DNA from 3 places in the Salipaludibacillus agaradhaerens genome. Region 2 is predicted to be linked to each of the others. Evidence: a T-box and tRNA genes for the amino acid it is inferred to sense, from the RefSeq annotation. Region 2 holds a T-box; the other regions hold tRNA genes.
What was found. A T-box is a leader RNA that pairs with one kind of tRNA and senses whether it is charged. The one in region 2 lies ahead of BK581_RS18980 (valine--tRNA ligase), so its partner is inferred to be a tRNA-Val.
Positions count from the first base shown of each region.

Region 1 (6,782 bases), 1.4 Mb from region 2:
CAGTTTTCAAAGGTCGATTCTTACCCAACGGGTAAGTTTTTCTATCTGAGAGTTTAACCTCTCAAAACTAAACAAAATAGCCAAAGCAAAGTTTTAATAAGCTGAGCTTAATAGCTCCTTAGAAAGGAGGTGATCCATCCCCACCTTCCGGTAGGGATACCTTGTTACGACTTCACCCCAATCATCTGTCCCACCTTCGGCGGCTGGCTCCAAAAGGTTACCGCACCGACTTCGGGTGTTACAAACTCTCGTGGTGTGACGGGCGGTGTGTACAAGGCCCGGGAACGTATTCACCGCGGCATGCTGATCCGCGATTACTAGCAATTCCGGCTTCATGCAGGCGAGTTGCAGCCTGCAATCCGAACTGAGAATGGCTTTATGGGATTCGCTTAACCTCGCGGTCTCGCTGCCCTTTGTACCATCCATTGTAGCACGTGTGTAGCCCAGGTCATAAGGGGCATGATGATTTGACGTCATCCCCACCTTCCTCCGGTTTATCACCGGCAGTCACCTTAGAGTGCCCAACTGAATGCTGGCAACTAAGATCAAGGGTTGCGCTCGTTGCGGGACTTAACCCAACATCTCACGACACGAGCTGACGACAACCATGCACCACCTGTCACTCTGTCCCCCGAAGGGGAACGCTCTGTCTCCAGAGGTGTCAGAGGATGTCAAGACCTGGTAAGGTTCTTCGCGTTGCTTCGAATTAAACCACATGCTCCACTGCTTGTGCGGGCCCCCGTCAATTCCTTTGAGTTTCAGCCTTGCGGCCGTACTCCCCAGGCGGAGTGCTTAATGTGTTAACTTCGGCACTAAGGGTATCGAAACCCCTAACACCTAGCACTCATCGTTTACGGCGTGGACTACCAGGGTATCTAATCCTGTTTGCTCCCCACGCTTTCGCGCCTCAGCGTCAGTTGTAGGCCAGAAAGTCGCCTTCGCCACTGGTGTTCCTCCACATATCTACGCATTTCACCGCTACACGTGGAATTCCACTTTCCTCTCCTACACTCAAGTCCCCCAGTTTCCAATGACCCTCCACGGTTGAGCCGTGGGCTTTCACATCAGACTTAAGAGACCGCCTGCGCGCGCTTTACGCCCAATAATTCCGGACAACGCTTGCCCCCTACGTATTACCGCGGCTGCTGGCACGTAGTTAGCCGGGGCTTTCTCGTGAGGTACCGTCAAGGTGCCGACCTATTCGAACGGCACTTGTTCTTCCCTCATAACAGAACTTTACGATCCGAAAACCTTCATCGTTCACGCGGCGTTGCACCGTCAGGCTTTCGCCCATTGCGGATGATTCCCTACTGCTGCCTCCCGTAGGAGTCTGGACCGTGTCTCAGTTCCAGTGTGGCCGATCACCCTCTCAGGTCGGCTACGCATCGTCGCCTTGGTAAGCCATTACCTTACCAACTAGCTAATGCGCCGCGGGCCCATCTTGCAGTGTGAGGATAAATCCCCACTTTTACATTCGGATCATGCGATCCAAATGATCATCCGGTATTAGCCCCGGTTTCCCGGAGTTATCCCAGTCTACAAGGTAGGTTGCCCACGTGTTACTCACCCGTCCGCCGCTCATTCCACCGGCTTCACCCCGAAGGGATCCGCCGGCTTCCTGCGCTCGACTTGCATGTATTAGGCACGCCGCCAGCGTTCGTCCTGAGCCAGGATCAAACTCTCCGATAGAGTTCGATGTCTCTGACATCATGTCCAAACTTTCGTCTGGCGTTGTTGAATGTTTCCACTCAACGCTTTGTTTCTTTGACGGGATATTTTCATATCCCACTTTGCTTGGCTTTTTGTTTAGTTTTCAAAGGTCAAAATATGGTGGAGCCTAGCGGGATCGAACCGCTGACCTCCTGCGTGCAAAGCAGGCGCTCTCCCAGCTGAGCTAAGGCCCCTTATAAATTCTGGTCGGGAAGACAGGATTTGAACCTGCGACCCCTTGGTCCCAAACCAAGTGCTCTGCCAAGCTGAGCTACTTCCCGATCAATTAAAATTATGGCGCGCCCGAGAGGAGTCGAACCCCTAACCTTCTGATCCGTAGTCAGACACTCTATCCAATTGAGCTACGGGCGCAAATTATGGTGCCGAGGGCCGGACTTGAACCGGCACGGTAATCACTTACCGCAGGATTTTAAGTCCTGTGTGTCTGCCAATTCCACCACCCCGGCAGGACTTCTAACTATTTCATTTTATAATATATCTGGAGCGGAAGACGAGATTCGAACTCGCGACCCCCACCTTGGCAAGGTGATGTTCTACCACTGAACTACTCCCGCAATATGGTGCGGGTGAAGGGAGTCGAACCCCCACGCCCGAAGGCACTAGATCCTAAGTCTAGCGTGTCTGCCAGTTCCACCACACCCGCAAAAAAAAATGGTGAGCCATGGAGGATTCGAACCTCCGACCCTCTGATTAAAAGTCAGATGCTCTACCAACTGAGCTAATGGCTCATATTTCAATTTAAAAAATTATAAATGGTGCTGGCCAGAGGACTTGAACCCCCAACCTACTGATTACAAGTCAGTTGCTCTACCAATTGAGCTAGGCCAGCATGAAAATGGTGGAGGATGACGGGCTCGAACCGCCGACCCTCTGCTTGTAAGGCAGATGCTCTCCCAACTGAGCTAATCCTCCAAATATAATGCTCAGCGACGTCCTACTTTCACAGGGGGAGAGCCCCCAACTATCATCGGCGCTGGAGAGCTTAACTACCGTGTTCGGCATGGGAACGGGTGTGACCTCTCCGCGATTGTCACTGAACATATCAAGGTCTTATCGACCTTTCAAAACTGGATAACGGGACTGATAGGACATCATGTCTTAGAGAAAAGACGACTTGCTTTTGGTTAAGCCCTCGATCGATTAGTATCTCTCAGCTCCACATGTTGCCATGCGTCCACCCGAGACCTATCAACCTCATCTTCTCTGAGGGATCTTACTCACATAAAGTGATGGGAAATCTCATCTTGAGGGGGGCTTCATGCTTAGATGCTTTCAGCACTTATCCCTGCCACACGTAGCTACCCAGCCATGCTCCTGGCGGAACAACTGGTACACCAGCGGTGTGTCCATCCCGGTCCTCTCGTACTAAGGACAGCTCCTCTCAAATTTCCTGCGCCCGCGACGGATAGGGACCGAACTGTCTCACGACGTTCTGAACCCAGCTCGCGTGCCGCTTTAATGGGCGAACAGCCCAACCCTTGGGACCTACTTCAGCCCCAGGATGCGACGAGCCGACATCGAGGTGCCAAACCTCCCCGTCGATGTGGACTCTTGGGGGAGATTAGCCTGTTATCCCCAGGGTAGCTTTTATCCGTTGAGCGACGGCCCTTCCATACGGTGCCGCCGGATCACTAAGCCCGACTTTCGTCCCTGCTCGACTTGTAGGTCTCGCAGTCAAGCTCCCTTATGCCTTTGCACTCTACGAATGATTTCCAACCATTCTGAGGGAACCTTTGGGCGCCTCCGTTACCTTTTAGGAGGCGACCGCCCCAGTCAAACTGCCCACCTGACACTGTCCCTGAACCGGATCACGGTTCGAGGTTAGAATTCCAGTACAGCCAGGGTAGTATCCCACCAATGCCTCCACCGAAGCTGGCGCTCCGGCTTCCAAGGCTCCTACCTATCCTGTACAAGCTGTACCAAAATCCAATATCAAGCTACAGTAAAGCTCCATGGGGTCTTTCCGTCCTGTCGCGGGTAACCTGCATCTTCACAGGTAATATAATTTCACCGGGTCTCTCGTTGAGACAGTGCCCAAATCGTTGCACCTTTCGTGCGGGTCGGAACTTACCCGACAAGGAATTTCGCTACCTTAGGACCGTTATAGTTACGGCCGCCGTTTACTGGGGCTTCAATTCAGAGCTTCTCCCGTAAGGGATAACCCCTCCTCTTAACCTTCCAGCACCGGGCAGGTGTCAGCCCCTATACTTCGCCTTGCGGCTTCGCAGAGACCTGTGTTTTTGATAAACAGTCGTTTGGGCCTGTTCACTGCGGCTCTCGCAGGCTATTCACCCGCAAGAGCACTCCTTCTCCCGAAGTTACGGAGTCATTTTGCCGAGTTCCTTAACGAGAGTTCTCCCGCGCGTCTTAGAATTCTCTTCCCGCCTACCTGTGTCGGTTTGCGGTACGGGCACCAGTTTCCTCGCTAGAGGCTTTTCTTGGCAGTGTAGGATCGGGAACTTCGCTACTTTAGTTCACTCGCGGTCACAGCTCAACCTTACGACAAGCGGATTTGCCTACTTGTCAGTCTCACTGCTTCGACGCACACATCCAACGGTGCGCTTACCCTACCTTCCTGCGTCCCCCCTTCACTCAAATGGAAACGTGGTGGTACAGGAATATCAACCTGTTTGCCATCGCCTACGCCTTTCGGCCTCGGCTTAGGTCCCGACTGACCCTGAGCGGACGAGCCTTCCTCAGGAAACCTTAGGCTTTCGACGGAGGGGATTCTCACCCCTCTTTTCGCTACTCATACCGGCATTCTCACTTCCAAGCGCTCCACATGTCCTTACGATCATGCTTCTACGCCCTTGGAACGCTCCCCTACCACAGCCACCTGACGGTGGCCATCCATAGCTTCGGTGATACGTTTAGCCCCGGTACATTTTCGGCGCAGAGTCACTCGACCAGTGAGCTATTACGCACTCTTTAAATGGTGGCTGCTTCTAAGCCAACATCCTGGTTGTCTAAGCAACTCCACATCCTTTTCCACTTAACGTATACTTGGGGACCTTAGCTGATGGTCTGGGCTGTTTCCCTCTTGACTACGGATCTTAGCACTCGCAGTCTGACTCCCGAGGATAAGTGATTGGCATTCGGAGTTTGACTGAATTCGGTAATCCTGTGGGGACCCCTAGTCCAATCAGTGCTCTACCTCCAACACTCTTCCCTCGAGGCTAGCCCTAAAGCTATTTCGGGGAGAACCAGCTATTTCCGAGTTCGATTGGCATTTCACCCCTACCCACACCTCATCCCCGCACTTTTCAACGTGCGTGGGTTCGGGCCTCCATCCAGTGTTACCTGGACTTCACCCTGGACATGGGTAGATCACCCGGTTTCGGGTCTACAACCACGTACTTTGGCGCCCTATTCAGACTCGCTTTCGCTGCGGCTCCGTCTCTTCAACTTAACCTTGCACGGGATCGTAACTCGCCGGTTCATTCTACAAAAGGCACGCTGTCACCCATTAACGGGCTCCAACTACTTGTAGGCACACGGTTTCAAGATCTATTTCACTCCCCTCCCGGGGTGCTTTTCACCTTTCCCTCACGGTACTGGTTCACTATCGGTCACTAGGAAGTATTTAGCCTTGGGAGATGGTCCTCCCTGCTTCCGACGGGGTTTCACGTGTCCCGCCGTACTCAGGATACACTCCGGAGGAGTGACCGTTTCGGCTACAGGGCTTTTACCTTGTCCCGCGGACCTTTCCAGGTCGCTTCACCTACGATCACTCTTTGTAACTCCGTATGGAGTGTCCTACAACCCCAGAAGGCAAGCCTTCTGGTTTGGGCTGATTCCGTTTCGCTCGCCGCTACTCAGGAAATCGCATTTGCTTTCTCTTCCTCTGGGTACTAAGATGTTTCAGTTCCCCAGGTCTGCCTTCTCACACCCTATGGATTCAGGTGTGGATACCGCCTCATTACAGGCGGTGGGTTCCCCCATTCGGATATCTCCGGATCAACGCTTACTTACAGCTCCCCGAAGCATTTCGGTGTTCGTCCCGTCCTTCATCGGCTCCTAGTGCCAAGGCATTCACCGTGCGCCCTTTCTAGCTTAACCTCTTAAACCGCAGATCATCGACAGAGCGCGTCGTCAGCTGCGTTCGCTCACCATCCTCACGTACCTCAGTACGTTCCGGTGTTGCGCTCACTTGCTTCCTCGATCTCTTTGATGCTCTTTGTTTAAGCACACTTCTGGCTTATCACCAGGTGGCTTAAACCCTTTCCTTTATTAAAAAGGCGGTTTTAGGCGTCTTAATGGCCTTTTTCTAAGACACTCGGTTCTCTCATCGTTTGATTAAATCAAGCGATTGTGAACCGGTGATGTCATTTATCAGTCTTTCGTTATCCAGTTTTCAAAGGTCGATTCTTACCCAACGGGTAAGTTTTTCTATCTGAGAGTTTAACCTCTCAAAACTAAACAAAATAGCCAAAGCAAAGTTTTAATAAGCTGAGCTTAATAGCTCCTTAGAAAGGAGGTGATCCATCCCCACCTTCCGGTAGGGATACCTTGTTACGACTTCACCCCAATCATCTGTCCCACCTTCGGCGGCTGGCTCCAAAAGGTTACCGCACCGACTTCGGGTGTTACAAACTCTCGTGGTGTGACGGGCGGTGTGTACAAGGCCCGGGAACGTATTCACCGCGGCATGCTGATCCGCGATTACTAGCAATTCCGGCTTCATGCAGGCGAGTTGCAGCCTGCAATCCGAACTGAGAATGGCTTTATGGGATTCGCTTAACCTCGCGGTCTCGCTGCCCTTTGTACCATCCATTGTAGCACGTGTGTAGCCCAGGTCATAAGGGGCATGATGATTTGACGTCATCCCCACCTTCCTCCGGTTTATCACCGGCAGTCACCTTAGAGTGCCCAACTGAATGCTGGCAACTAAGATCAAGGGTTGCGCTCGTTGCGGGACTTAACCCAACATCTCACGACACGAGCTGACGACAACCATGCACCACCTGTCACTCTGTCCCCCGAAGGGGAACGCTCTGTCTCCAGAGGTGTCAGAGGATGTCAAGACCTGGTAAGGTTCTTCGCGTTGCTTC
Region 1 is NZ_KV917378.1:2,748,539-2,755,320, forward strand. Features, by position in the region: rRNA gene BK581_RS12860 (16S ribosomal RNA) at 123-1,689, opposite strand; tRNA gene BK581_RS12865 (tRNA-Ala) at 1,829-1,904, opposite strand; tRNA gene BK581_RS12870 (tRNA-Pro) at 1,915-1,991, opposite strand; tRNA gene BK581_RS12875 (tRNA-Arg) at 2,006-2,082, opposite strand; tRNA gene BK581_RS12880 (tRNA-Leu) at 2,089-2,177, opposite strand; tRNA gene BK581_RS12885 (tRNA-Gly) at 2,211-2,285, opposite strand; tRNA gene BK581_RS12890 (tRNA-Leu) at 2,290-2,374, opposite strand; tRNA gene BK581_RS12895 (tRNA-Lys) at 2,384-2,459, opposite strand; tRNA gene BK581_RS12900 (tRNA-Thr) at 2,485-2,560, opposite strand; tRNA gene BK581_RS12905 (tRNA-Val) at 2,568-2,643, opposite strand; rRNA gene rrf (5S ribosomal RNA) at 2,653-2,769, opposite strand; rRNA gene BK581_RS12915 (23S ribosomal RNA) at 2,852-5,790, opposite strand; rRNA gene BK581_RS12920 (16S ribosomal RNA) at 6,202-6,782, opposite strand, start outside.
Region 1: it has a tRNA-Val gene. The T-box ahead of BK581_RS18980 (valine--tRNA ligase) is inferred to sense a tRNA for this amino acid. The anticodon was not compared.

Region 2 (6,782 bases):
TTAACGGCCCTATATTAATTAATAAAATACCTAGAGCAATAATCGCCGCAATAAATAATAAAAAAGTTTTCATTATCATTTCCTCCTCTCACATCTCTTATTTCTATCTTAGCTGGTATCCGATTTCTGTATAACGTCCTACAGATTTATCTTTTATAAGACTGGAGGCGTATATCTGTTATAATGTCCCCTTTTTGTACTTATTCTTATTACCTTATTGGTTGGATAGTAGGAGGCGATGTCAATCAATGAAGTGTCTAAAAACAAGAACTCACGTAGCCCCCCTCTGATCATCCAAAATTCTAGTATGCTACAATATACTTTCTAAAAACAGATACTCTGACAATTGCTCAGTCCTCTTTTTGAGTCACAATTGGCTTCAATTATTTGGTTAGGTACTTCCTTGTATAACCGTAACTTTTTAAGTTATATGACAGAATCTAAAAAAAGCCCCCACTAAGGGAGCTTAAAACATTATTATTTTAATTTTTGAAAATGTTCCTGTAGCTTCGCTGTTATAGGGCGCTCTGTAGGTAATAATTGATTATCCACCTGCTTTACAGGCATTATTTCTAAACTTGTACTCGATAGAAATACTTCATCTGCTTCATATAAGAAATCGAGACTAAAGGGTTCTTCCTTTGTTTCAATATCTAACTCTCCAGCCAAATTGAGTACGATTTTTCGAGTAACCCCGTGAAGAATACCTTTTAACGGTGGATACGTAAATAGTAAACCTTTTTTTACAACAAAAATGTTACTGCTGGATCCTTCTTTAACCGTGTCATTCTCATGATAGATTGCTTCATCACACCCGAACTCCTTTGCTTTTTGTTTAGCGAGAACATTTGGCAGTAGGTTTAATGATTTAATATAGCAATTTTTCCATCTATCATCTTCTGTCGTTAGCACACGAAACCCTTCCATTCTCTTTTTAAAGGAAACCAACCTAGCTTCCTTTACTGTAAGGGCTAAAACTGGAGAGGTTGGTTCAGGAAAATGATGTTGCCTACTATGGATGCCACGGCTAATTTGAAGGTATATTTCTGCTTCATCAATGGCCGATCGTGCTACTGCTTCATGGCAAATGTCAGCGATTTCGTCTAGAGTGTATGGCAAACTGAGTTGAATAGCTGCAGCACTGTTTTCTAGACGTTCTAAATGAGCTTCCAAATAAAATGGTTTTCCGTTATAAACACGAATAACTTCATATACACCATCACCAAACTGATGAGCCCTCTCTTGAATTGGCACAACTTCAGCATCAATAGCAATAAATGAGTCTTTATAAAACGCAATTTCCGCCATTCTCCTTCACCTCTTCCATCCTCATATTATCAATTTTTTAATTCGTTCAATCTTAATTGCACTTTTTCTCGTTGCTCAATGTAATCTTTTTCTTTCGCTTTCTCTTCAGCAACTACTTTTTCAGGAGCTTTACTAATAAACCCTTCATTAGCAAGCTTTTTTTGCACACGCACCACTTCACCATCAAGTCGCTTTAATTCATTATTTAAACGGGTGATTTCCGCATCTAAGTCCAATAGATCTGCCAAAGGCATATAAAGCTCAACACCTGAAAGAACTGAACTCATAGATTTTTCAGGAGCTATCAAGTTCGTAGCTAATTTTAACTCTGATGGGTTACAGAATCGATCAATATAAGCTTTCCCACGTTCAAGCTGCTTCAGAACTTCCTCTGAATCGGCCTTAATGTATAGCGTGATTTCTTTACTCATAGGGACATTTAGCTCTGATCGCGTATTTCTAATTGAACGAATAATATCTTGAAGAAGCTGCATATCCTTCATACCTTGTTCATTCATTAAAGTATCGTCTTTTACCGGCCATGATGCCACAGTGATGGATTCTCCTTCATGTGGTAAATGTTGCCACACCTCTTCTGTAATGAATGGCATAAATGGATGAAGTAAACGCATTGTTTGGTCAAGCACATATGCTAATACAGAACGAGTCATCTGTTTAGCTTCTCCATCTTCCCCGTTCAATGGTAATTTAGCCATTTCTATATACCAGTCACAAAAATCATCCCAAATGAAATTATAGAGTGCTCGTCCAACTTCACCAAATTCATAAGTGTCAATAAATTTCGTCACATGTTCAATCGTCATCTGTAGCTTTGTTAATATCCATTGATCAGCAATCGATTTTTTACCTGTTAAATCTATATTCTCATATTTTAGCCCATCCATATTCATCAGAGCAAAACGTGAGGCATTCCAAATTTTATTCCCGAAGTTCCAGTTAGCCTCCACTTTTTCCCAATAAAATCGTAAGTCATTACCTGGCGAACTTCCTGTACTTAAGAAAAATCTAAGAGCATCAGCACCATACTTATCAATAACGTCCATAGGATCGACGCCATTCCCTAGTGACTTGCTCATCTTTCGCCCTTCCGCATCTCGCACAAGTCCATGGATCAAGACGTCTTTGAACGGACGTTGACCTGTAAAATGCTGTCCTTGAAAAATCATGCGAGCTACCCAAAAATAAATAATGTCATACCCTGTAACAAGAGCATCCGTTGAATAGTATCGCTTGTAGTCAGCTGCTTCGTTATCCGGCCATCCCATTGTAGAAAAAGGCCATAAGGCAGAACTGAACCACGTATCAAGTACATCTTCGTCTTGCTGCCAATTCTCAATGTCGTCCGGTTCTTTCCTTCCCACATAAATTTCTCCCGTTTCTTTATGAAACCAAGCTGGGATACGATGTCCCCACCATAGTTGTCTTGAGATACACCAATCTCTAATATTTTCAATCCAATGCATATAGGTTTTTTCAAACCTGTCCGGAACAAAATTAACTTTCCCATCTTTCTGCTGAAGTTTGATAGCTTCTTCTGCTAATGGTCCCATCTTGACAAACCATTGAGTAGACAAATAAGGTTCTACCACAGCATCACTCCGTTCAGAGTGTCCAACACTATGAGTATGTTCTTCAATTTTAAATAGTATGCCTTCGTCTTGAAGATCTTTTACGATTTGCTTACGGCATTGAAAACGATCAAGCCCCTTATACTTTCCTGCATTCTCATTCATTGTTCCTGATTCATCCATCACCAAGATCCGCTCTAAATTATGGCGATTCCCAATTTCAAAGTCATTTGGATCATGGGCAGGTGTAATTTTAACAGCTCCCGAGCCAAATTCCATATCCACGTAATCATCTGCTACGATCTCTATTTCACGGCCAACGATAGGTAAGATGGCTTTTTTGCCAATTAAGTGACGATATCTTTCATCATTTGGATGGACAGCAACTGCTGTATCTCCTAGCATCGTTTCCGGTCTTGTCGTAGCTACTTCAATATGACCATCTCCGTCTGCTAATGGATATTTCATATGATAGAATGCCCCTTGAACATCCTTATAAATGACTTCAATATCAGATAAAGCTGTTTTCGTTTGAGGGTCCCAGTTAATGATATACTCTCCTCGGTAGATAAGCCCTTCTTCATACAAGCGTACAAACACTTCTCGAACAGCTTGTGACAAACCATCGTCTAACGTAAACCGTTCACGAGAGTAATCGAGAGATAGACCAAGCTTAGCCCATTGTTCTCTAATAAAATCCGCATACTCTTCCTTCCATTCCCATGATTTTTCAAGGAATTTTTCACGGCCGAGGTCGTGTCGAGATAGTCCTTGTTCTCTTAGCTTCCCTTCTACCTTAGCTTGAGTCGCAATTCCTGCATGATCCATTCCAGGGAGCCAAAGTGCATCGTAGCCTTGCATACGTTTCACACGAATTAAAATGTCCTGTAGTGTTGTATCCCACGCATGCCCTAAATGAAGTCGCCCTGTCACATTTGGTGGCGGAATCACAATCGTATACGGTTGTTTTGTCTCATCCCCTGTTGCTTCAAAAAATTTACCATTGACCCAGTATGGGTACCATTTAGCCTCTGTTGCCTGTGGATCGTATTTCGGTGGCATCGTCGTGTTAGGTTTTTCTGACATGTTAACACCTTCCTTAATTTATTGTTAGTTGCATGCATTATTACTTAGTTGCTTCAAACCGTTAAACAAACATGGTATTTAACTTTAAGTGTTGTTTTTATTCACCATTTAAGAAATCACAAAAAACCCCCACTCGTCAAAGGACGAAGGGAGTTAAATTCCTCGCGGTACCACCTTTGTTTACAGGAAACACATGCTTAAACTAGTGCATATGCTTTCTGTACACTTAAATGCGTTAACGGCGCTTGCCGGTGATAACTAGTGAGTAAATCGTTCTACCTTTCATCATCACAACTCCAGGGCGACCTTCCATCTTTACATCCGGGAATACCTTTCAGCAGCAACAAATGCTGATATTCCTCTCTGGCGGGTTCAAGACGTACTCTTCCCTCTCAACATTTTAATTAATTATCTTGTATATCCGTATTTTACCTTGACTTTGAATCATAATCAATAGCAAAGTTCTCTTCTTCACTTTCATCCTTCATAATGGTAATCCACTCTTGCGCCTATTGCTTATTATATTGAAGTGCTTAAGGATATATAACATTTTTATAGCAGCAAATGTTGCGGCTCAATAGTTATAATATTGGTTTGACCTTGCGTTGTCATTTCATTTGTCAATAAGACAAAGCCAGCAGCATAAGCCTTAATTATAGAAAGAGTAGCATCAGTTGAGAGGTATTTTGACTTCTCCAACTAAAAATGGCTGTAACTTAGCAGCATGACAACGTTTTTTAAACAATAGGCTAGAGAAGGGACTTATGTAGAGTTTATTGAGCGATAACGTTTAGTATCGTCCCCCTTTTTCCTACCATTTAATCATAACGTCAATTTTATCCTAATTAACCTAGACACTGTTTCCTAACCATGTGCATAGATTATCTTAACTCGTGTGAAAGAGGTGTATGTATGAGGCGGTTTACTCATCATAAAATAGCCAAATCTATGAAACGGCGAGCTGAAAAATCAAAACTTCATTGGCGTTTAAGAAAAATCATCGATATGTTTCATCAATTGCTATTACCCCTTATTATTTTTCAACTCATTCGCACACTTTTTTTGCCAACTACCTTAGATGTCATTTTATTAACAGTGTTTGTAGCACTTTATATTATTTACTGGATGCCTTAACTAACCTCTCTCAGTCACTTTTTAACAAGAAAAACACAGACAAGCCTTTCTCAAAGTTTTTATACTATGAAATAGGTGCCACCATTTCTTCTATAGTTTGTAACGATGATTCATCTTTAAATGTAAAGATAATATAAATGCATCTTTTGGCCCTTTTTTAAAACTTAAAGGAGTTAACGACGATTAACCCCTAATAAATTTTTGCACGCAATCCTACTGTAAACATAACATCAGATGTTTAAAATAGCTCTCACATAGGTGAGAGCCATTTCTAATCACTGGGTTATACACTCGTCGTGTCCTTTTTTTATATACGATGAAACTTGACTAATACTTCGTTTTACCTTAAGACGGCTTAGATATCGAGTTTACAAATCGAAAAATGCGTTTCATCGTGAGCAAGCGCCTTTCCAGTTGCATAACGAGGTGCATTTCAGACTTTTGCCTTGAGGGTGATTTAAAGTGATCTACCATTTGATAAATATTTTCTGGAAAAAGCAAATAGCTCATAAACAAATACTTCTCATCATCAAAAAACGCAAAATGTTTTTCATATATGCTAAGCCAATGTTTTCCATCGTGCTCATCCCAAGGACGAACTTGAAAAAGATGGCGAAATAGTAAGGCAGTGTCTCTTGCAGGGGTATCTTGTACGGCTCTCTCAAAATTAATGAAGTACGCTGTTCCGTATTCATCGAAACAGGCATGAGAACGATTTGGTCGTCCATGGCACAAGACGGTTCGTTGATGTTTTTTATCTTTTGCAGTATCAAGCCATTTCTCCAAATACTTCTCAGCCTCAGCGGCCACTTGTTTCGTTCGTTCAAAATGTGTTAATAGCGTCAGTTCAAAAGGGGAATAGTAAGTATGCTTTTCCATCTCATCTATATACTTTTCCATTTCTAGTTTTCGTAAATCCCATCTTTCCTTCAATTGCTGAAACGATTTCTCTAAAGGTTGTGCTTCTGTGTCCCTTGACCTCTCTGTTAAACCATGAAGCTTTGCTAGTTCTTCCAATAATGCTTCTTCAGGGTCGGAGCCATGGCGAAACGTGTGGTGATCTTCATACCATGGCATTAAATAATAGATAAATTGACCGTCAAATACAGTATAGTCACCATATTTAGTCGGTAAAACAGGTACAAAAAAAGGAAAATCGATTCTTTCCAACTTACGCATAACATGTACAAACCATTCAGCCTGCTCTTGTGTCATAGTTGTCCTTTTTAAGGCGAATGTTCCATAATGAGTAACCAGTTTATGAACATTACCTTTAGATGTGATGTGAGTAGGCTGTAAATCATAGTGAAACAAAACAGGCCCCATTGTTTTCAAAAATTGTGACTCATTCTTATTCATTGTACAACCTTCTCTCTAACATCTTGTAACCAATCTACCATCGTTTCACATACTCGTTTATTTGTATCCCACTCTGTCACTAAATCATTCAATTGGGCCTTTTCCTGACCGGGTGTTATATCCGTTTCTTGCATTAACCGATTAATAAATTTAATCATTTCGTAAGGATAGACGATATGTGCTAATAATAAGGTGCCTCTGTCCTTATTCAATGGGAAAGTCCTGTTCAAACCATTCAAAAGTAAATAAAGTGAGTCCCCTCGATTTTCCCATTCTCCCAAGCACCGCCGCAATACTTTATAGGGT
Region 2 is NZ_KV917378.1:4,140,033-4,146,814, reverse strand. Features, by position in the region: gene BK581_RS18990 (lmo0954 family membrane protein) at 1-73, opposite strand, end outside; gene BK581_RS18985 (aminotransferase class IV) at 478-1,308, opposite strand; gene BK581_RS18980 (valine--tRNA ligase) at 1,338-3,983, opposite strand; T-box leader at 4,120-4,388, opposite strand; gene BK581_RS18975 (hypothetical protein) at 4,896-5,117, shown strand; gene ysxE (spore coat protein YsxE) at 5,463-6,476, opposite strand; gene BK581_RS18965 (hypothetical protein) at 6,473-6,782, opposite strand, start outside.

Region 3 (6,782 bases), 2.0 Mb from region 2:
AAGACTTTTATTTTCAGTCGATTACAGAAACAAGACTCGTTTTTGACATCTCTAAAAGCTCATCAATAATTTCACCGTCGGATATCTATAATAATCGCTTTTCACCCTTTCGTCAAGTCATTTTTATTTTTTATTAAGTTATAGTAGCTTATCTACTTTGAAGCTCTTTATTCTACTCTATTTAATTATATAATCGTTCATTGCAATTAAGTTAATTCATTAATTAAAGGCACTCATCTTATTAGATAAGCGACTTATATAAAAACTATCCTTTTAAATTTATTAATGTGCCGCTTGAATTAACTAAACCTAGTTCAAAAGCTTTATCAATATATGATAACGTGCTTTGTTCCCAGTGCGCGCCATTAAATGCTGCATTCGTTCTACTGTGATGGCGTTGGAGTTCGTTTGTCGGCCTAACATTTTCCTTCTTGACCACTTCGTTTTTTTCAAGAGCTTCTGTAAATTCTTTGAACGACATGTTTATTCCGTCTGGCTCTCTTCCCTCTTTACGGGCTAAGAAGTTATTAACAACCGTCAACCTTGAATATGCTGAAAAAGCTGGGTTATTTTGAATGGGTGATGACATCTTATAATATCTCCTCTCTATTTTATATTAATATTTTCGAGTGCTTGCTAATCATCCACATCATTTTTCCCTTGGGTCAATATGAAAGTTTAAATGAGCATATAAGTATGTTAGAGGTAAGTAAGTTATCAAAAACTCAAACCAACTAGTCCATATTTGCAGACTAGTTGGTTATATATTTATTTTCCTCTTTTAGTATAAACAAAAGAATATATTCCATCAGCTTGTCCATCTGATAATTTTTTAGGAAATGTGACTGATGCATTCTTTGAAGATATAAGACCCATACCTTGATTTCCTCTTAACTCTAGTTTACCTGAAACCTTCCAATGATACGGTTTGAAACTAATGTACCCTCTATCACCTTTTTTGATATTGTAATTGAAAGTCGATGAATTAGTTGCTGATTTAGTAACAGTGTAACCGGCATTAGCATTAATCGCTTTAATTTCTTGACTTCCAGAGACACTATAAGATCTAGATGTCGTCGCAGATACACCTACAGTAGCACTGCATGTAGGTGTATTGCAGTTTATATCAGCAGTAGCTTTTATACCCGATTTCGTTACTTTAGTTCTGTTACCTGAAGGTTTGAATTTGTAATAAGTTCTAAAATTAAGAATTTCAAAGGCATTCTCATCTTTTACAATTTCAAAATACTCTTCGTCATCCTCTAATTCAATAATAGATTTATATTCTTCTAAAGTTAACATTTTAACAGTACCATCTTCTTTAATTTCGAAAGGCTGTATCCAGTCGCCGGTAACAGGGTCTTCAAATCCTTCTTCACTATCGAATATGATGTCTGGTTCAACTGCTTTAGTCACATTTAAAACTGCAAATAAGCCCATACCTAGACCTGCTAACAATATAAGAAAAATTTTTTTAAACAATATAATTCCTCTTTTCTATTATATTTAGAAACAATTAAGCATTTTATAACTTGCGAGAAAAAAATTGTTTCCTAGAATATCATATCCTTATTTTAACAAATAATAAAGGATATTTCACAAAACAATTGAGATAATATACAATATTTCATCATTTTGGTATGTTTGAATTGTTCTCATGGAACTCCATTCATTGATTTTTTCCGACATTTTCTGTTCCACCTCGCTTTCATTCTTACCTATAGTAAATTCAACTTCCTTTTCATTGTAAAGTGAGAACCTAGTTCCTATTAATTCTCCCTCGTTCTCTAGTGCTATCTTCGCAGATGTCTTGTACCATATTAAATTACTACTTGATTCTTCATAAATTAAAGCTATACCATAAGTGTAAGGTTCGTTAGCTTGCTCAAAAATAATCAATCTTTCATCATCAATTAGTACTTCATTAATAATATCTTCTTCTGTAATATCTTCCTCTGAAAAAATAGCTGCTTTTAGACTTTCTAAATTTTCAAAATTATTTACCTCTTCATCTTTTCCATTTCCACATCCTGACACTAACAATAAAGTGAGAAAACATAATACTATTTTTGTTTTGATCATTTTTTTGCCCCTTACCAGTTTATTTAACTCCAATATTATATTATTGGTACTTATAAAAATCCGTTAAACTTCACCTTTATTTTCATGAGGAAATTCTATTGCACATTCAATATCACTGTCTCTTTCACCATATGCAACCAATACAATGGATAGTAGAATCTTCTGCAAGCATCACCTTTCATATTTTATTACTACTCACCATATATTTTCCTATCAACTTTTACCTTACCTATTTTTTCCTGTTTTTTCAAGTCTATAGTGTGTAAATGTAAATTTTTTTTTCCATTTCCCTTCAATTTCAGCAATAAACTGCTCTACATTGTCGCTTTAAACTTTACAACGCACCTTAATAGTTAATTGTAATGTATTTGTTTATTAGACCCTTTTTGGAGAACGCTCAGGACATGCTTCTATAAAGACTACTATCGATGTTTATGGTCACCTGTTCCCCAATAAACAATGAAACAGCAGACAGGCTTGATGACCTTTTTTAATTAATTCCCGAACATTGAACAGACGCAATTTTTAAACCATTTATTACCATGGAGTAAAACTGGAGTCAAAAAGCAAAAATAGGCCTCAATTTTTACTAATATATAAATACACAAAAAAATACCAAGGGCACTTAAACCCTTGGTATGACTGTGTTTATGTATTGGTGCGGTCGAGAAGAGTCGAACTTCCACGGGATTTCTCCCACTAGGCCCTCAACCTAGCGCGTCTGCCATTCCGCCACGACCGCATAAGCTAATAGAATATAAATGGTGCGGGTGAAGGGAGTCGAACCCCCACGCCCGAAGGCACTAGATCCTAAGTCTAGCGTGTCTGCCAGTTCCACCACACCCGCATATATATGGCGGTCCCGACGGGAATCGAACCCGCGATCTCCTGCGTGACAGGCAGGCATGTTAACCGCTACACCACGGGACCAACGTACTTATGGTGGAGGATGACGGGCTCGAACCGCCGACCCCCTGCTTGTAAGGCAGATGCTCTCCCAACTGAGCTAATCCTCCACGAAGTTTCAAACTATCATTCTTTTCGTTTAATCTTTAACAATATATTATGCAAACAAAAATGGTGACCCGTACGGGATTCGAACCCGTGTTACCGCCGTGAAAGGGCGGTGTCTTAACCACTTGACCAACGGGCCAGTAATAAAGGTTTACTGGCGGAGAAGGAGGGATTTGAACCCTCGCGCCGCTTACACGACCTACACCCTTAGCAGGGGCGCCTCTTCAGCCACTTGAGTACTTCTCCGTAATGGCTCCACAGGTAGGATTCGAACCTACGACCGATCGGTTAACAGCCGATTGCTCTACCACTGAGCTACTGTGGAATAATATTTATTGGTAATAAGCGGCGAACCTCTTCGTCAGCTTCGCTCTCTCGTTTCTTCACGTATGTCTAATACGCTCAGTCACTCTTTCTCTCGCTTCCTCGACCTTCTTGCTTCTTCCCAATAAAATAATATTGGCATAACTGGCGAATCTTCTTCGTCAGCTTCGCTCTCTCGTTTCATCACGTATGTCTAATACGCTCAGTCACTCTTTCCCTTGCTTCCTCAACCTTCTTGCTTCTTCACAATAAAATAAGAGGATTGGGGATAACCAGCGAATCTTCGACGCATACGACGTGACGCTCTTAGCCTGTATTCCTTATCTTCACCTGTTGAGAGTTACCTAAAGTAAATCATGGCTCTCAATAAGGACGAGTTACATTGTAAATGATAATAGACACAAAGTCAATATTATTTTTCACAACCTTTATGTCAGCGACTTTTATAATGTACCATATAGACTGGTAGGCGTCAATATTTTTCAGATGGTAAACTTTTAATTTTTTTCAGTTTCCCTTTACATGCTCCACAGACATATCGACTTGTATTAATTTTTCGTTTTCTTTTATAAAAGCGGTCACAGCTTGTACATTGATAATAATGAACGGTATGTGTCTTGTTATGAGAGCCAGGTAACGTTTGGCAATAGCGACTCCCCCCAACTGCAGCAAGCAGCGTTTTGAAATCTTTGTCTTTATGCTGATATCCTTTTCCTTCGAGATGTAAGTGATAGTGACATAATTCATGTTTTATTATTTTTATAAGCGCTTCTTTTCCATAAAACTCAAGTTGTTTCGGATTGATTTCGATATTGTGGCTATATAATGCGTACCGGCCTCCTGTGGTACGTAAACGTTTATTGAAATACGCCTTATGGCGGAATGGGCGATTAAAATGGATATTGGATATCTCTTCTGTTAATGCTTGTAATTCCTCATTTGTCACCTAACCATTCCCCTTCTCTTTAAAAATCAATGTCCCGGACAATCTCATGCACATATCATATCATTAAGCATGCAGGCGTTATCCGTATACCGTTACATCATTCATTTTCATTCTAACGACTACATGTTACTTTTTCCACATATCAATATAAAATAAATCTCTGCATGTAAACATTAATTATTTAGTGAAAAATAGGAAAGGAGAGAGTCCTATGCCGTCGTGGTTGAAACGGCAATTGCAAGAAGCGTATGATCGAAGGGATTTAAGGCGTATTCGTGTGTTAAATCAATGCTGGTTCTATTATAAAAATTCACAGACAGACACAGGATAAAGATATGATTACTTATCACTCTCTTCACCTTTAATTTCTTAAATCAATAGCTTCTTCAACAGACAGGTTGCTCAATACATTATGATCATGTCCGTTTAATTAACCTTAATGACGTTATAAATGAAAAGCACCTTCAATCAGTGGACGTTTTCGTACTGCTCTCACTGAGTTGGTCGTGGTCGTTGCGTGAATTAGAACCTGAACGTCCGTTAGCTCCCACCGAAATAGATGTCGCCCTCCTCTCTATTTTGAACCAGGCGTTTTACGGATGCTTATCTATGATATATCATTCCTGAACACCATATTAGTAATAGGAAAACCGCCGTCCACTTTCAGAGCAGACGGCGGCTATATATTTTCTTTGTGACATGCTTTTGCTACGCTATCTGACCGTTTAGTTATTTAGACTGATTAGCTGGCTCAAGCATCGTCAATGCTACTCTTCCTTTGGTGGCATCCACATCATCTACCCAGACGGTGACAAGATCCCCTACTGAAACAACTTCCATCGGGTGCTTAACAAATCGGTTCGCAAGTTTAGAAATGTGTACTAAACCATCTTGCTTCACACCAATGTCTACAAAGGCTCCGAAATCTACAACATTTCTTACCGTTCCTTGTAGCTCCATGCCTTTAGCTAAATCCTCCATAGATAAAATATCCGTTTTTAGAAGTGGTTTTTGGATATCGTCACGGGGGTCTCTCCCTGGTCTTGTTAACGCTTCAAGAATGTCATTCAAAGTCGGTATCCCCACATTATACCGCTCAGCTAAATCGTTAATACTAACCGTTTGAAGCTTATCCTTCACTTTTTCAGTTCCAATATCAGCGACACTCATTCCTAGTTCCTTCATGATGTCCTTTGTCACTGAGTAGGATTCGGGATGGATGGCCGTTTGATCTAACGGTTGCTCACCATCAAGGATACGAATAAATCCGATACTTTGCTCGTAAGTTTTTGCCCCAAGCCTTGGGACTTTCTTTAGCTGTGTACGGTTGGTAAACTTACCTTCTTCTTCTCGTCGTGTCACAATATTATCTGCTACACTTTTCGAGAGACCAGATACGTATTGAAGTAAGGAAGATGAAGCAGTGTTTACATTCACCCCTACTTGGTTAACGACTGTTTCCACAACAAACGTCAGACTGTTATTAAGCTTAGATTGTGTCACATCATGTTGATATTGTCCAACGCCAACAGACTTAGGGTCAATTTTCACTAATTCCGCTAAAGGATCCTGTATGCGTCTGGCAATCGAGACAGCACTCCGTTCTTCCACTTGAAGATTAGGGAATTCTTCTTTCGCTATTTTTGAAGCTGAATAAACACTTGCCCCCGCTTCATTTACTATAAGGTAGAATATATCATCCTCAATCTCTTTCAAGAGGTCGGCTATAAATTGTTCTGTTTCTCGGGAGGCTGTACCGTTACCAATTGCAATCATTTTAATTTTATAATTTTTAATAAGTTTAAACACTGCCTGTTTTGCTTCCTCAATTTTGTTCCATGGTTTCGTTGGATAAATGACACCGACTTCAAGCATTTTTCCTGTTTCATCAACAACAGCTAGTTTACAACCAGTACGATAAGCGGGGTCTACTCCTAAGACAACTTGTCCTTTCAGCGGTGGTTGCAATAATAAGTTACGTAAGTTTTCTGAAAAAATATGAATAGCCTGTTCTTCAGCTGTTTCACTTACCTCTTTACGAATTTCCCTTTCAACAGAAGGTTGAATGAGCCTTTTATAGCCATCTGCCACGGCATCTACTAACAATGGCTGAGCAATTGTATGGGCCCCCTTCATCACTTTATTTTCAATCCAAGACATGATTCGTTCATCCGGGGCTTTTACGGAAACTTTTAAAATGCCTTCTTTTTCTCCTCTATTGAGAGCTAATACTCGATGAGGAACAATCTTCTGGACCTGCTCCGAATACTCATAATACATTTCGAAAACAGCTTTTTCATCGTCTGCTTTTGTTTTTTTCTCTGACTCGATCGTTCCTTCTTTAAAGGTTAATTGTCTCACGTATTTGCGAACTTCCGGATCATCTGAGAGCATTTCACTAATGATATCTTGAGCA
Region 3 is NZ_KV917378.1:2,107,760-2,114,541, forward strand. Features, by position in the region: gene BK581_RS09870 (hypothetical protein) at 266-589, opposite strand; gene BK581_RS09875 (DUF6060 domain-containing protein) at 769-1,482, opposite strand; gene BK581_RS09880 (hypothetical protein) at 1,597-2,082, opposite strand; partial or broken gene BK581_RS20295 (hypothetical protein) at 2,474-2,576, shown strand; tRNA gene BK581_RS09885 (tRNA-Leu) at 2,739-2,824, opposite strand; tRNA gene BK581_RS09890 (tRNA-Leu) at 2,845-2,929, opposite strand; tRNA gene BK581_RS09895 (tRNA-Asp) at 2,937-3,012, opposite strand; tRNA gene BK581_RS09900 (tRNA-Val) at 3,023-3,098, opposite strand; tRNA gene BK581_RS09905 (tRNA-Glu) at 3,161-3,235, opposite strand; tRNA gene BK581_RS09910 (tRNA-Ser) at 3,252-3,342, opposite strand; tRNA gene BK581_RS09915 (tRNA-Asn) at 3,347-3,421, opposite strand; gene BK581_RS09920 (SprT family protein) at 3,893-4,366, opposite strand; gene cmpA (cortex morphogenetic protein CmpA) at 4,578-4,697, shown strand; gene BK581_RS09925 (Tex family protein) at 5,096-6,782, opposite strand, start outside.
Region 3: it has a tRNA-Val gene. The T-box ahead of BK581_RS18980 (valine--tRNA ligase) is inferred to sense a tRNA for this amino acid. The anticodon was not compared.